2 regions of the Nocardioides sp. WG-D5 genome follow, and region 2 is predicted to be linked to the other one. Evidence: riboswitches for the same ligand, from Rfam matches in the RefSeq annotation. Region 2 holds a riboswitch; the other holds the start of a gene.

Region 1 (7,067 bases), 2.6 Mb from region 2:
GCATGCCGTCGTAGAGGCCGGCCAGCAGCGCCTCGCGGGTGAGCGGCCCGAGCAGCCGGATCCCCAGCACCCATTCGGGAAGCGGGATCTCGGGCAGGTAGATGAGCACGTGACCCGGCACGGCGCCCAGGAGCACCCGGAAGAGCACCCGGGTCGCCACGATGAACAGGGCGAGGCCGACGTAGAGCCGGAACGCCTTCGCCCACGGTTGCTCCCCGCGGCGGGCCGCGACCACGACCGAGACCACCCCCACCAGCAGCAGGAGCAGCAGCAGGTTGGTGGTGAAGGAGGCGTACGCAGCCAGGCCGATCGCCCACACCCACCACGCGACGGGGTGCAGATCCCGGGGCAGGCGCGCGACCGCGGCTGTGCGGATCAGCGTGCTCATCGCCGACGCCACCACACGACACCGGCGACGGAGAAGAGGGCGAGGATCCCGGCGGGAGCGACCCAGACAGGCAGCTGCCGGGGCTCGGAGGGTGAGTTCTCCGGAGATAACTCCGGCGACGGGCTTGAGGGCGCCCCCACAGCATCCCCAAGCTCCGTCGCCGGAGCGGTAACGACATCGTCGTCTATCCACGTGAACGCAACACCCTGCCCGGAGGTCACGCTGATTTCGGTAACATTTCTGGAGGCATAGCTCCAGGCCCCGGATTCGTCGGTGACCCACAGCGACCAGTAGGCGTCGGCGGGCGGCATCTGGGCGCAGCCGGCGTTCTTCGGCCGGCCGTCGACGCGGCAGACGACGCTGGGCATCGAGGTCACGTAGGTGAGCGGATGTCCTGCCTTCTCGAAGAGGTCGGCGCCGGTGTCGCCCTCCTCGGGCCGGACGCAGGTGACCTCGGGGTCGCCGCCCAGCGCGTTGGGCTCGACGACGACGGTGACGCCGTCACACGCCTCGTCAGACCGCGAGACGGCGGCCGACGCGGAGGCGGGGGTGACGACGAGTGCGGTGGCCCCGGCGAGGGTCGCCAGGGCCACGCGAGCGGACCGCAGGATCAGCACGAGCTCTTCGCGGTCGCGTCCTTGGGCAGGTAGACCAGCGACGGCAGCGCCTGGGCGGCCGCGAGGCGGTACATCCCCTCGGACTCCTTGGTCAGCCCCTTGGTGTTGCCCTCGGTCAGGGCGGCGTCGTCGTAGGCCACCGCGCCGACGTCGTCGCCGCAGGTCACGACGTGCTCGGCGACCCAGGACGCCGCCTTCTCGGCGGCGTCGGTCTCCCCGGCGCGCCCGAACGCCCACCCGGCCAGGCCGGTGGTGTTGGAGTTGGCGATGTTGCCGGTGGCGGCCTTGAAGGACCCGTCCTCGGCCTGGGTCTCCTTCAGCCACTCGACGCCTGCCTCGACCGCCTTCTCGGCCTCGGGAGAGGCCACCGAGGACAGCGCGATCAGCGCGAACGCAGTGGCGTCGGCGTCCGGCGCGGCCTTCGGGTCGGCGTCGCAGGTCTGGTCGGCGGCCGCGGGGTCGGCGGTGAACGTGACCCGGAACCAGCCCTCCTCGCACTGCTGCCCGGCCAGGAACTCCGCGGCGGCCGTGGCCTCCTTGCTCTCCGCGTTGCTCAGCGCCCACACGGCGTACGACTGGCCGATGGTGTTGGAGTAGTCGGCCGCCTTCTTGTTCTTGGGGTCGAGCTCGTCGGCGATGCGGCCGTTCTCGGCGACGGTGCCCTCGAGCTGCTTCAGCAGACCGGGGTCGGAGGCGTCGACGTTCTGCTGGAGGACGAGCGCCTTGGCCGTGGCCCCGGCCGAGGTGACCGTGCCGAACCCCGGCGAGGTGTAGGCCTTCTTGTTCTTCATCACGGCCGCGACGATCGTGGCGATCTCCTCGTCGTAGCCGCCGACCTCGGCCAGCGCGATCCCGATGTCGGCGCTGAGGCCGAAGTCGTCGGTGCCGTACTGCGCGTTGTGGGCCACACCCTTCGGGGCCTGGGCGACGAGCCAGTCGGCCACCGAGGTGGACACCTTCGCGTCGTAGGCGGGCTTCTCCCCCTCCTCGACGGCCTTCTCGCCGCAGCCGGCGAGCGAGGTGAGGGCGAGGGCGGCGGCGATGCCACCGAGGACGGTCTTCTTCATGGTTCCTTCCGCGCTGTTCGTCGGGAAGGCCCAGGGCCGACCCGCTGCTTTCCACGACAGCGTCAGGTCAGTACGCGTCCGTCGGCAGGTGCTCCGGCTCGCTCAGGACCCTCGATGTCCTGGGCCTACGGTTGCGGGTCAGCGCCGGGATTCGACCGGCTTCCCCCACCACGGCGTGTGTTGATTGAGGCTCTGCTTTGATGCGGGGCAATCCTATGCCGCGCACGCCCTGCTTGCGGGATCGCCGTCGAGCAGTCACTCTGTCCCCATGCGCCACCGGATTCTCGGCCTTGTCGCAACCTCGATCTCGGCCACCCTTCTCGCTCTCTGCCCGACCACGACGGCTCTCGCGGCACCGGATCGGACCTCGGTCACGTACGACGACCTCGTCGCCATGTTCGGCGACAAGGTCGGGAACAAGAAGACCGTCGAGACCGGGCTGCCGACGCTCAACCGCGCCATGGACGACGCTCGGATCACGACCCCCTACCGGCAGGCGGCCTACCTGGCCACGCTCGCCAACGAGAGCTCCTTCCACCACGACGCCAAGGGCCCCCGCGACAAGCGGAAGTACGCCGGCCGCGGCTACATCCAGCTGACCGGCGAGGCCAACTACACCGACGCCGGCGCCTACTTCGGGATCGACCTGCGCCGCCGCCCCGAGCTGGCTCGGTCGCTGGACCACAGCGCGCCGATCTCGCGGTGGTACTGGACCGTCGCCCGCGACATCAACCCGCTCGCCGACGACCTCGAGATGGGCAAGGTCAACGCGGCGATCGGCTATCCCCACAACAAGGAGGAGGACGCCGAGCGCTGCCGCGACTTCAAGGCCGCGCTGAAGCACCTCAACGGCTCGGTGCCCAAGGGGATCGACTGCACCCGCCCGAAGCCGAAGAAGGCAGACGACCAGGACCGCACCGCGGACGCCTCCTAGCAGTACGACGTCGTACAGACATACGTCACGCCGCCGCGTTGATCTCGTGGGTCGCTCGCTGACGCTCGCTCACTTCTTGATGCGCTTGTCGCTGACCGCGATCGCCGAGGTGCCCTCGTCCTTGAGCTCGAAGAGGTCGATCGCCTTGATGAGCTTGGTCCAGGTGGCGTAGCCGTAGTTGCGGGGATCCTCGGAGGACTGGTTGCGGATGCGCGAGACGACCGTGCCGACCAGGGCCCAGCCGTCGTCGTCGGCGGCCGCGGCGATGGAGTTGCGCAGCAGCTGGATCAACCGGGCGTTGCGCTTCAGCACCTGCCCCGTGGTCGCCGAGGAGGACGGCTTGCGGGCGGGGGTGGCGCCGGCCTCGGCGTCGGCGTCGGTCTCCTCCTCGGAGCCGCCGAGCTTCTCCACCACGGTGAACCGGGTGCAGGCGCTCTTGAACGGCGCCGGCGTCTTCTCCCGGCCGTAGCCGTAGACCGCGCGTCCCTTCTCCCGCAGATAGTGCACCAGCGGGGTGAAGTCGGAGTCGGAGGAGACCAGCGCGAACGCGTCCGGGATCGCCGCATGCAGCAGCTCGACGGCGTCGATGGCGAGCGCCATGTCGGAGGCGTTCTTGTGGGCGGTCAGGTCGAACTGCTGCATCGGCCGGATCGCGGCGTCGTGCAGCTCCTCGATCCACCCCTTCAGCTCGGGCTTGGTCCAGTTCCCGTAGGCCCGGCGGATCGTCACCTCGCCGTACTCGGCCAGGTCGTTGAGGATCGCGTCGATCTTGGCCGCGGGGGCGTTGTCGGCGTCGATGAGCAGGGCGATGCGGAAGGGCTCGGTCACCGGATCAGTGTGGCAGGAAGAGGAATGTGTTGGTCTCGACACGCCTTCGCCTAGCGGCTCCGGCGGCTCGACCAGCGCACGCTGGTCGAGCCGGGAGGCCGGCTGCGGCCGAGCGTGTCGAGACCAACACAGTCGCTACATCAGGCGAGCTTCTCCAGGATCAGCTCGCGGACGCGCTTGGCGTCGGCCTTGCCGCCGGTCGCCTTCATGACCGCACCGATGAGGGCACCGGCCGCGGCCTGGTTGCCGCCTCGGATCTTCTCGGCGACAGCGGGCTGGGCGTCGATCGCCTCGTCGACGGCTGCGCCGAGCGCACCGTCGTCGGAGACCACGGCGAGGCCGCGGGCGTCGACGATCTCGGCGACCGTGCCCTCACCGGCCAGCAGGCCCTCGAAGACCTGGCGGGCGAGCTTGTCGGTCAGCGAGCCGCCGTCGACCAGCTTCTGCACCTCGGCGACCTGGGCGGGGGTGACCCCGACCTCGGCCAGCTCGACGCCGCGGTCGTTGGCGGCCCGGGAGAGCTCGGCCATCCACCACTTGCGCGCGGCCTGGGCGGAAGCCCCCTCGGCGACGGTCGACTCGATCAGCGTCAGTGCACCGGCGGCCCAGACGTCACGCATCTCCAGGTCGGAGTAGCCCCACTCGGCCTGCAGCCGCGCGCGCTTGTCGGCTGGCGGCTCGGGCAGCGTGCCGCGCAGCTCCTCGACCCACTCACGGCTCGGCGCGACCGGGACGAGATCCGGCTCGGGGAAGTAGCGGTAGTCGTCGGCGTCCGACTTCGGCCGCCCGGCCGAGGTGGTGCCGGTGTCCTCGTGGAAGTGGCGGGTCTCCTGGAAGATCGCCTCCCCCGCGTCGAGGATCCCGGCGTGGCGCGACATCTCGAAACGTACGGCCCGCTCGACCGAGCGCAGCGAGTTCACGTTCTTCGTCTCGGTGCGGGTGCCGAGCTTGTCGGAGCCCTTCGGGGACAGCGACAGGTTGACGTCGCAGCGCATCGAGCCCTGGTCCATGCGTACGTCGGAGACACCCAGACCGAGCAGGATCTCGCGCAGCGCGGCGACGTAGGCCTTGGCCACGAGCGGCGCCTTGGCGCCGGTGCCGAGGATCGGGCGGGTGACGATCTCGATCAGCGGGATGCCGGCGCGGTTGTAGTCGACCAGCGAGTAGTCGGCGCCGTGGATGCGGCCGGTGGCGCCACCGATGTGGGTGGTCTTGCCGGTGTCCTCCTCCATGTGGGCGCGCTCGATCTCGATGCGGAAGGTCTCCCCCTCGACCTCGACGTCGAGGTAGCCGTCGTAGACGATCGGCTCGTCATACTGCGAGGTCTGGAAGTTCTTCGGCATGTCCGGGTAGAAGTAGTTCTTCCGGGCGAACCGGCACCACTCCGCGATCGACCCGTTGAGCGCGAGCCCGATCCGGATCGCCGACTCCACGGCCTTGGCGTTCACGACCGGCATCGAGCCGGGCAGGCCGAGGCAGGTCGGGCAGACCTGGGAGTTGGGCTCGCCGCCGAAGGTCGCCGGGCAGCCGCAGAACATCTTGGTGTTGGTGTTGAGCTCGACGTGCACCTCGAGCCCGAAGGCCGGGTCGTAGCGCTCCAGCACCTCGTCGAACGGGACGAGAGTCTCCGTCATCGGGCCACCTCCAGCTTGTCGATCGAGAGCACCGGGCCGATGGCGCCCTCGAGCGCGGCACCGACGCGGTAGAGACGGGCGTCCTCCAGGACCGGCGCCAGGAACTGTACGCCGACGGGAAGCCCGTCCACGTCGGAGACCCCGGCCGGGACGGAGATGCCGGGCGTGCCGGCCAGGTTGGCCGGGATGGTGGCCAGGTCCTGCATGTACATCGCGAGCGGGTCGTCGAGCTTCGCGCCCAGCGGGAACGCCGTCGACGGGGACGTCGGCGAGACCAGTACGTCGACCTGCTCGAAGGCCTTCTTGAAGTCCTCGATGATCAGCGTGCGGATCTTCTGCGCCTGGCCGTAGTAGGCGTCGTAGTAGCCGCTGCTCAGCGCGTAGGTGCCGAGGATGATGCGGCGCTTGACCTCGTCGCCGAACCCGGCGTCGCGGCTGGCCTTCATCACGTCCTCGGCGCTGGGGTCGCCGTCGGGGGTGACCCGCAGGCCGTAGCGCATCGCGTCGAACTTGGCCAGGTTGGAGGAGCACTCCGCCGGCAGGATCAGGTAGTAGGCCGCCATCGCGTGCTTGAAGCTCGGGGTGGAGACCTCGACGACGTCGGCACCCAGCTTGGTGAGGATGTCGACCGACTCGTTGAACTTGGCCATCACGTCGGGCGCCCAGCCCTCGCCGGCCAGCTCCTTGATGACGCCGACCTTGACGCCCTTCAGGTCGCCGGTCGCGCCCGCGCGGGCCGCGTCGACGAGTCCGGTCACCGGGGTCGTGGTCGAGGTGGAGTCGAGCGGGTCGTGACCGCCGATGAGCTCGTGAAGGAGCGCCGAGTCGAGGACGGTGCGGGTCACCGGGCCGACCTGGTCCAGCGAGTTGGCCAGGGCGACCAGGCCGTAGCGGGAGACCGAGCCGTAGGTCGGCTTCACGCCGACGGTGCCGGTGACGGCACCCGGCTGGCGGATCGAGCCACCGGTGTCGGTGCCGAGCGCCAGCGGCGCCTCGAAGGCGGCGACGGCCGCGGCCGAGCCACCACCGGAGCCGCCGGGGATCCGGTCGAGCTTCCACGGGTTCTTCGTCGGGCCGTAGGCCGAGTGCTCGGTGGAGGAGCCCATCGCGAACTCGTCCATGTTGGTCTTGCCCAGGATCGGCAGACCGGCGGCCTTGATCTTCTTGACCACGGTCGCGTCGTAGGGCGGGATCCAGCCCTCGAGGATCTTGGAGCCGCAGGTCGTCGGCAGACCCGTGGTGGTCAGCACGTCCTTGACCGCGATCGGTACGCCGTCGAGAGCATGCAGCGCGTCGCCGTTGGCCCGGCGCGCGTCGGAGGCGGCGGCCTGGGACAGGGCACCCTCGGCGTCGATGTGCAGGAAGGCGTGGACGTCGCCGTCGACCGCGGCGATGCGGTCGAGGTGGGCCTGGGTCAGCTCGACCGAGGTCGTCTCGCCCGCGGCCAGGGCATCGGCCAACTGCGCGGCCGTCTTCAGGATCAGGTCGCTCACTGCTCGTCCCCCAGGATCCTCGGCACGGCGAAGCGCTGCTCCTCGACGCTCGGCGCACCGGAGAGCGCCTGCTCCGGCGTCAGGCCGGGCACGACGACGTCCTCAC
Region 2 (7,067 bases):
GCATTCCAAACCGCACCCGGAGCCCTATCTGACCGCCTTGAGGCGGTTCGGGGCGGCCAAGGAGGAGGCGCTCGTCGTCGAGGACTCGTCCCGAGGTCTCAGCTCGGCCGTCGCGGCCGGGATCGACTGCGTGGTCGTACACAACGACTTCACCGGCACTCAGGACTTCTCCCGGGCTACTTACCGGATCGACACCTTGGGAGAGCTGAAGCACATCGTCCTCGCATGATCTGCGGATCTTTTACTAGACGATGACACTTTGTGAAGCCGGTGGACTCAACCGGTCGAAGCAACGGTTGGTCAGGCTGCTGGGTTCAGCAGCTGGGCCAGCCGTTGGGCCGGCGTCTGTAGGTCAAGGGTAGGGCGTGGGCGTTGGTTGAGGGTGTCGGCGATGCGTTGGAGGTCTTGGGGAGTGTGGCGTGAGAGGTCGCTGCTCTTCTCGAACCAGTGTCTGAGGAGCCGGTTGGTGTTCTCGTTGGATCCTCGCTGCCAGGGGGAGTGTGGATCGGCGAAGTAGATGGTGGTGCCGAGCTCGACCTGGATGTGCTGGTAGCGGGCAAGTTCAAGGCCACGGTCCCAGGTGATCGAGCGTCGTAGGTGATCGGGCAGCGTGCCCATCTCGCGGATCATCGCTTCAGCAACGGTCTCGGCGTCGTGGCGACCGGGCAGGTGGAGCAGGATCACGAACCGGGTGGTGCGTTCGACCAAGGTGCCGATCGCTGAGCCGTTCCCGCTCCCGAGGATCAAGTCGCCCTCCCAGCGCCCCGGAACGGCTCGGTCAGCGACCTCGGCAGGTCGTTGACTGATCTTGAATGCCTCGGCATAGGCGTTCTTGCTGGGGTCATGGCTGGAACGGCCACGAGGTTTGCGGGCCTTGCGCCGAGTAGAGAGGCATCGATGTAGATCGGCTCGGAGCTGACCGCGGGTTTGAACATAGAGGGCCCGGTAGATCGTCTCGTGACTCACCCGTCCCATCCTCGCAGCCGGATCGGCACCGGGGTGATCGGTGCGCAGCACCGCCGCGATCAACCCGGGTGACCAGCCCTGGTCCATCCAGGTCTCGATCAGCCGAGACAGTCGTGGGTTCGCGGCCAGCTTGAACTCCTTGGGACGCCGGCGGCGCTGGTGGGCTGCCCGATGAGCCACCTCACCGCGATAGACACCATCGTGGCCGGTGTTGCGGGCGACCTCGCGGCACACCACCGACCTATCCCGCCCGATCACCGCAGCGATCTTGGCCTGCGACCACCGATCAGCCAGTCCTGCAGCGATCACCGCACGATCCTGGGCGGTCAAACAACGACGCTGACGGCCTGCACGGTCGGTACCGGGGACACTCGGGTCACTCTGTAGCACTGTGCCCAGCCCACCCCGTAACGCACCCTGCTCAAGTGGAATCGGCACTGGGCAAGCCTGATGCCACCACAGCACCGCGGTCGGTTTCGCCACGCCGACCACATCAGCAGCCCGCCGTGCCGACATACCCGCACAGATCAGATCCACGACTCGAGAACGACACTCCTGTGAAAAGGGCTTCCCCGTCGGCATCACAACGCTCCTTCAACTCAGCGTTGCTTCGACCGGTTGAGTCCACCGCCTTCACAAGGTGTCATCGTCTAGTAAAGGGCGCGCGCTGTAGGCCCACTGCACCACCGTGCGCTGGGGCGCCCAGCCGCGGAAGGTGCCGATCGTGTCGACGGACTCCACGGAGATCCGGGTCAGCTCGCCGCCCAGCTCGGCATGCTGTCGCGCCAGGAGCTGCTCGGTCTCCAGCGTGACGCCGTGGACGACGAGACGACCGCCGGGGCGGAGGGCGGCGAGGCAGGTGTCGAGGACGCCGGGGCGGGTCGCGCCGCCGCCGATGAAGATCGCGTCGGGGGAGCGGAGGCCGGCCAGGGCGTCGGGGGCGCGGCCCTCGACGACGGCGAGGCCGGGTACGCCGAGGCGGGCCGCGTTGCGGGCGATCCTGGCGGCCCGCTCGGGGCTGGCCTCGATGGCCGTCGTGGTGCAGGAGGGGTGGGCCCGCATCCACTCGATCCCGACCGAGCCGGCGCCGGCGCCGACGTCCCACAGGTGCGCCCCCGGAGTGGGTGCCAGTCGGGCCAGGGCCGAGGCGCGCAGATCGCGCTTGGTCAGCTGGCCGTCGTTCTCGAAGACGTCGTCCGGCAGGCCCGCAGCCCAGCCGAGAGAGGGCGCGCCGACGCACTCGATCGCGACGATGTTGAGCCGCGGTGACTCGCCCGCCCAGGTCGAGGCCGTCCCCGTTCGTGCGCTCTCGGTCTCGGCGCCAAGCTCGCCCAGGACGGTCATCGTCGACGCGCCGAACCCGCTCGTGACCAGCAGGTTCGCGAGATCGGCCGGGGTCGACCCGTCGGAGGAGAGGGCCAGGATCCGGCGGCCGGGGGCGAGCTCACGGGCGACCAGCGACGCGTCGCGGCCGACCAGACTCACGGCCACGCACGACTCGGCCGGCCAGCCCATCCGGGCGCGGGCGAGGGCGACGGAGGAGACGGTCGGCTCGATGCGTACGTTCGCTGCTCCGAGCAGGTCGATCAGGGTCGTGCCGATGCCGGAGACCAGCGGGTCGCCCGAGGCCAGCGCGACCACGGGGACGTCCGCCGGCAGCGACTCGAGCAGGGCCGGGAGCCCCTCGCGCAGCGGCGAGGGCCAGGGCTCGCGCCGCTGGCCGGGGACGTCGGGGACGAGGTCGAGATGACGCTTGCCGCCGAGGAGGGTCGCGGCGTCCTGGATCAGCTGCTGGTGACGTACGGGGATCTCGTCCCAACCCCCGGCACCGATGCCCACCACGACGATCATGAGGCCAGACGCTACAGTGACCGCACAGGCGCGAGGTGCCCCGACTGCCCAGTCATCGGCTCGAGAGGAGAGCTGGTGAGGACGGTGGGACGGGAGAATCTGGGAAGCCGGTGAGATTCCGGCACAGGCCCGCTGCGGTGAACCGAGCCCCACACGGGGGACTCGGCAAGTCCGAAGACCGGCCCCGCGTCCATCCATCCAACGCGATAGGGAGCGGGAGCCTCTCATGCCGGTGCACTATCCATTTTCTGCCGTCCTCGGCTGTCAGGCGGACGACCTCGACGACATGGGCCTCGCGCTCGTGCTCACCACGATCTCCCCGGAGATCGGCGGGGTCCTGGTCCGTGGCGAGAAGGGGACCGCGAAGTCGACGGCCGTACGCGGCCTGGCGGCCGTGCTGCCCTCGATCTCGGTCTATGCGGGGGACCGGTTCTCGATCGATCCCGCCGACCCGTCCGCGGAGTCGCCGGACGGGCCGTTCGGGTCTGCCGCGGTCGTGGAGAGCCGGCCGGTGCGGCTGGTCGAGCTCCCGGTCGGTGCCACCGAGGACCGGGTCGTCGGCTCCCTCCATCTGGAGAGCGCGCTGTCGCGCGGTGCGGTCGAGTTCGAGCCGGGGCTGCTCGCCCGGGCCCACCGCGGCCTGCTCTACGTCGACGAGGTCAACCTGCTCCACGACCACCTGGTCGACCTGCTCCTGGACGCGGCCGCGATGGGCCGGGTCTCGGTCGAGCGCGACGGGGTCTCGGTCGAGCACGCCGCCCGGTTCGTGCTGATCGGCACCATGAACCCCGAGGAGGGTGAGCTGCGCCCGCAGCTGCTGGACCGCTTCGGGCTCACCGTCGAGGTCGCCGCTCCTCGCGATCCCGCCCTCCGGGCGGAGGTCGTACGCCGCCGGATGGCCTTCGACCTGGACGCTCCCGCGTTCGTCGAGCGCTATGTGGCCGCCGAGCGTGACCTGACCGCCCGGGTCTCCGCCGCCCGTGCGCTGGTCGGGAAGGTCCGGCTCACCGCACCGGGGCTGCTCAAGATCGCCGAGGTCTGCGCGGCCTTCGAGGTCGACGGGCTGCGCGCCGACATCGTCACCGCCCGCACCGCGGTCGCCCACGCGGCCTGGGCCGGGCGCTCCGAGGTCACCCGCGAAGACATCCGCCGGGCCGCACTCCTGGCCCTTCCGCACCGCCGCCGTCGCAACCCCTTCGACGCTCCGGGGCTCGACGAGGACCTGCTCGACCGCATCCTCGGCGACGAGGAGCTGCCGCCGGAGCCCCCGGAGGGTGGGCCTTCGGATGGCTCGGACAGCGAAGACTCTGTTGGTCTCGACACGCCTCCGCCTAGCGGCTCCGGCGGCTCGACCGACGCGGAGGACGGTTCGACCGACGCGGAACCCCCGTCGGTCGAGCCCGCGAGCGAAGCGAGCGGTGTCGAGACCAACACAGCCGATGACGCACCCGACCAGGCCCAATCTCCTTCCGGCGTCGCAGGCGAGTCCGTCACCGCCGCCGCCCCGGCCTACCGCCCCCGCCTCCTGACCGTCACCGGCCTGGGCACCGGCCGCACCGGCGGCCGGAGCAAGGCGATCGGCAGCAGCGGCCGCCGGATCGGCGCGAACACCAGCGTCCGCGGCTCGCTCCACCTCGTCGAGACGCTCAAGGCGGCCGCGGGCAAGCAGGCCGCCCGCCAACGTACGTCCGCGAAGGTCGAGCTGCGGATCGAGGACCTCCGCACCGCGGTCCGTGAGGGTCGCGAGGCCAACCTGGTGCTCTTCTGCGTGGACGCGTCCGGGTCCATGGCCGCGCGCAAGCGGATGGCGCAGGTGAAGGCTGCGGTCCTCTCGCTGCTCCTCGACGCCTACCGGCGCCGCGACAAGGTCGGGATGATCACCTTCCGCGGCGAGGGCGCCGAGCTGGTGCTGCCGCCGACCGGGTCGGTCGACCTCGCAGCCGCCCGTCTCGACGAGGTGCCCGCCGGAGGACGTACGCCGCTGGCCGAAGGTCTCCTCGAGGCCGCCCGCGTGCTGCAGCGCGAGCACCTGCGTGACCCCGATCTGCGGCCGCTGCTGGTGGTCGTCACCGACGGTCGCGCCAACTCGTCCCGAAAGACTGCGCAGACCCACGGCAAGGACGCCGTCCGCCGCTCGCAGCAGGCCGCCGCGTACGTCGCCGGCCTGGGCGTCACCACCGTCGTCATCGACTCCGAGAGCGGACCGATGCGGCTCGGGCTGGCGCGTCAGCTGGCCGAGCACCTGGGCGCCGAGCACGTCCCCGTCGCCGAGGTGAGCGCCGAGGCTCTGACGTCGGCCGTCCACGGGTTCACCGGATCGACCATGGGAAGGGGCGCTGCCTGATGCCGAAGGGACAGCCGCTGAACGTACCCGACGACGGGCTCACCACCCGCCAGCGCCGCAACCGGCCGCTGGTGATGGTCCACACCGGTCCCGGCAAGGGGAAGTCGACCGCCGCGTTCGGCCTCGCGCTGCGCGGGTGGAACCAGGGCTGGCGGATCGGGGTCTTCCAGTTCGTCAAGTCGGCCAAGTGGCGCATCGGCGAGCAGACCGTGCTCGAGCGCCTCGGCAAGCTGCACGAGGAGACCGGCGAGGGCGGACCGGTCGACTGGCACAAGATGGGCTCCGGCTGGTCCTGGAGCCGCAAGCAGGGGGACGCCGAGGACCACGCCGCGGCCGCCGCCGAGGGCTGGGCCGAGATCAAGCGGTGCCTGGCCGACGAGCGCTACGACCTGCTCGTCCTCGACGAGTTCACCTACCCGATCAAGTGGGGCTGGGTCGACGCCGCCGAGGTGGCCTCGGTGCTCGCCGAGCGGCCGGGGCGCCAGCACGTCGTCATCACCGGCCGTGACGCCGATCCCGCCGTGCTCGAGGTCGCGGACCTGGTCACCGAGATGACCAAGATCAAGCACCCCATGGACGCCGGGCAGAAGGGCCAGAAGGGTATCGAATGGTGACCCTGCCCCGGCTGGTGGTCGCGGCTCCCTCGACGGGTTCGGGGAAGACGACGATCGCGACCGGGCTGATGGCGGCGCTGCGTGCCTCCGGGACCGTCGTGAGCGGTCACAAGGTCGGCCCGGACTACATCGACCCCGGCTACCACGCGCTCGCGACCGGACGCCCGGGCCGCAACCTCGACCCGCACCTGGTCGGCGTCGAACGGGTGGTGCCGCTGCTGCTCCACGGTGCCGCCGGGGCCGAGGTGGCGGTCATCGAGGGCGTCATGGGCCTCTACGACGGCCGCCTCGGCACCGACGGCTTCGCCTCCACCGCGCACGTCGCCGCACTGACCTCCTCGCCGGTCGTCCTGGTCCTCGACGTCGCCCGGATGTCCCGCTCCGCTGCCGCGATCGCCGCCGGGATGGCGGCCTTCGACCCGTCCGTACGCATCGGGGGAGTCGTGCTCAACCGCTGCTCTCCCGGGCGCAACGCCGAGGAGATCCGGCGAGCGCTGGAGCAGGTCGGTCTGCCGGTGCTCGGCATGCTCCCGCGGGACGAGTCGCTCGCCTCCCCGTCGCGTCACCTGGGCCTCGTCCCGGTCGCCGAGCGCGACGAGTCGGTCGCGCTGATCGAGCGCCTGGGGGAGCAGGTCGCCGCCCACCTCGACCTCGGGGCGCTCCTGGACGTCGCCCGGTCGGCGCCGGACCTCGATGATGCTCCTTGGGATCCCCTGCAGGAGTTGCGCGGAGATGACCGTGTTGGTCTCGACACGGATTCGCTCGTACCTCACGAATCCGGCTCGACCGACGACGCAACCGCTGGTCGAGCCGCCGGAGCCGCTAGGCGGAGGCGTGTCGAGACCAACACGGTCGAGGGCCAGAGTGACCGCCCGGTGGTGGCCGTAGCCGGCGGCAGGGCGTTCACGTTCCGCTACCCCGAGACCGAGGAGCTCCTGGAGGCGGCGGGCTGCGACGTACGCACTTTCGACCCGCTCACCGATCCTGCGCTTCCCGAGGGCACGAGGGGGATCTATCTCGGTGGCGGGTTCCCGGAGATGTACGCCGCCGAGCTGGCGGCCAACACGAGCCTGCTCCGCGACCTGAGGGCCGCCGTCGAGGCCGGGATCCCGACCGTCGCCGAGTGCGCCGGACTCCTCTACCTGGCCGAGTCGCTCGACGAGGTCCCGATGGCCGGCGCCATCCCCGCCCGGGCGGCGATGAGCGAGCGCCTGACCCTGCGCTACCCGGTCGCCACCGCCGTCTCCGACTCCTTCCTCACCCGCGCCGGCGAGCAGGTCACCGGCCACGAG

Evidence for each region. A riboswitch is a leader RNA that binds a small molecule or an ion and turns the genes downstream of it on or off. The one in region 2 is predicted to bind cobalamin.
Region 1: linked by a shared signal. The riboswitch ahead of ACWZJV_RS22785 (prenyltransferase/squalene oxidase repeat-containing protein) and the one ahead of ACWZJV_RS06715 (VWA domain-containing protein) in region 2 are both predicted to bind cobalamin.

What each region holds. Positions count from the first base shown of each region.
Region 1 covers NZ_CM132928.1:4,699,319-4,706,385, reverse strand. Annotated here, with positions in the region: gene ACWZJV_RS22795 (CbiQ family ECF transporter T component) at 1-388, opposite strand, end outside; gene ACWZJV_RS22790 (hypothetical protein) at 385-1,005, opposite strand; gene ACWZJV_RS22785 (prenyltransferase/squalene oxidase repeat-containing protein) at 999-2,072, opposite strand; cobalamin riboswitch at 2,139-2,260, opposite strand; gene ACWZJV_RS22780 (glycoside hydrolase family 19 protein) at 2,341-3,006, shown strand; gene ACWZJV_RS22775 (NYN domain-containing protein) at 3,076-3,834, opposite strand; gene gatB (Asp-tRNA(Asn)/Glu-tRNA(Gln) amidotransferase subunit GatB) at 3,975-5,468, opposite strand; gene gatA (Asp-tRNA(Asn)/Glu-tRNA(Gln) amidotransferase subunit GatA) at 5,465-6,961, opposite strand; gene gatC (Asp-tRNA(Asn)/Glu-tRNA(Gln) amidotransferase subunit GatC) at 6,958-7,067, opposite strand, start outside.
Region 2 covers NZ_CM132928.1:1,368,465-1,375,531, reverse strand. Annotated here, with positions in the region: gene ACWZJV_RS06730 (HAD family hydrolase) at 1-229, shown strand, start outside; gene ACWZJV_RS06725 (IS30 family transposase) at 301-1,548, opposite strand; gene cbiE (precorrin-6y C5,15-methyltransferase (decarboxylating) subunit CbiE) at 1,600-2,817, opposite strand; cobalamin riboswitch at 2,886-3,019, shown strand; gene ACWZJV_RS06715 (VWA domain-containing protein) at 3,044-5,161, shown strand; gene cobO (cob(I)yrinic acid a,c-diamide adenosyltransferase) at 5,161-5,775, shown strand; gene ACWZJV_RS06705 (cobyrinate a,c-diamide synthase) at 5,769-7,067, shown strand, end outside.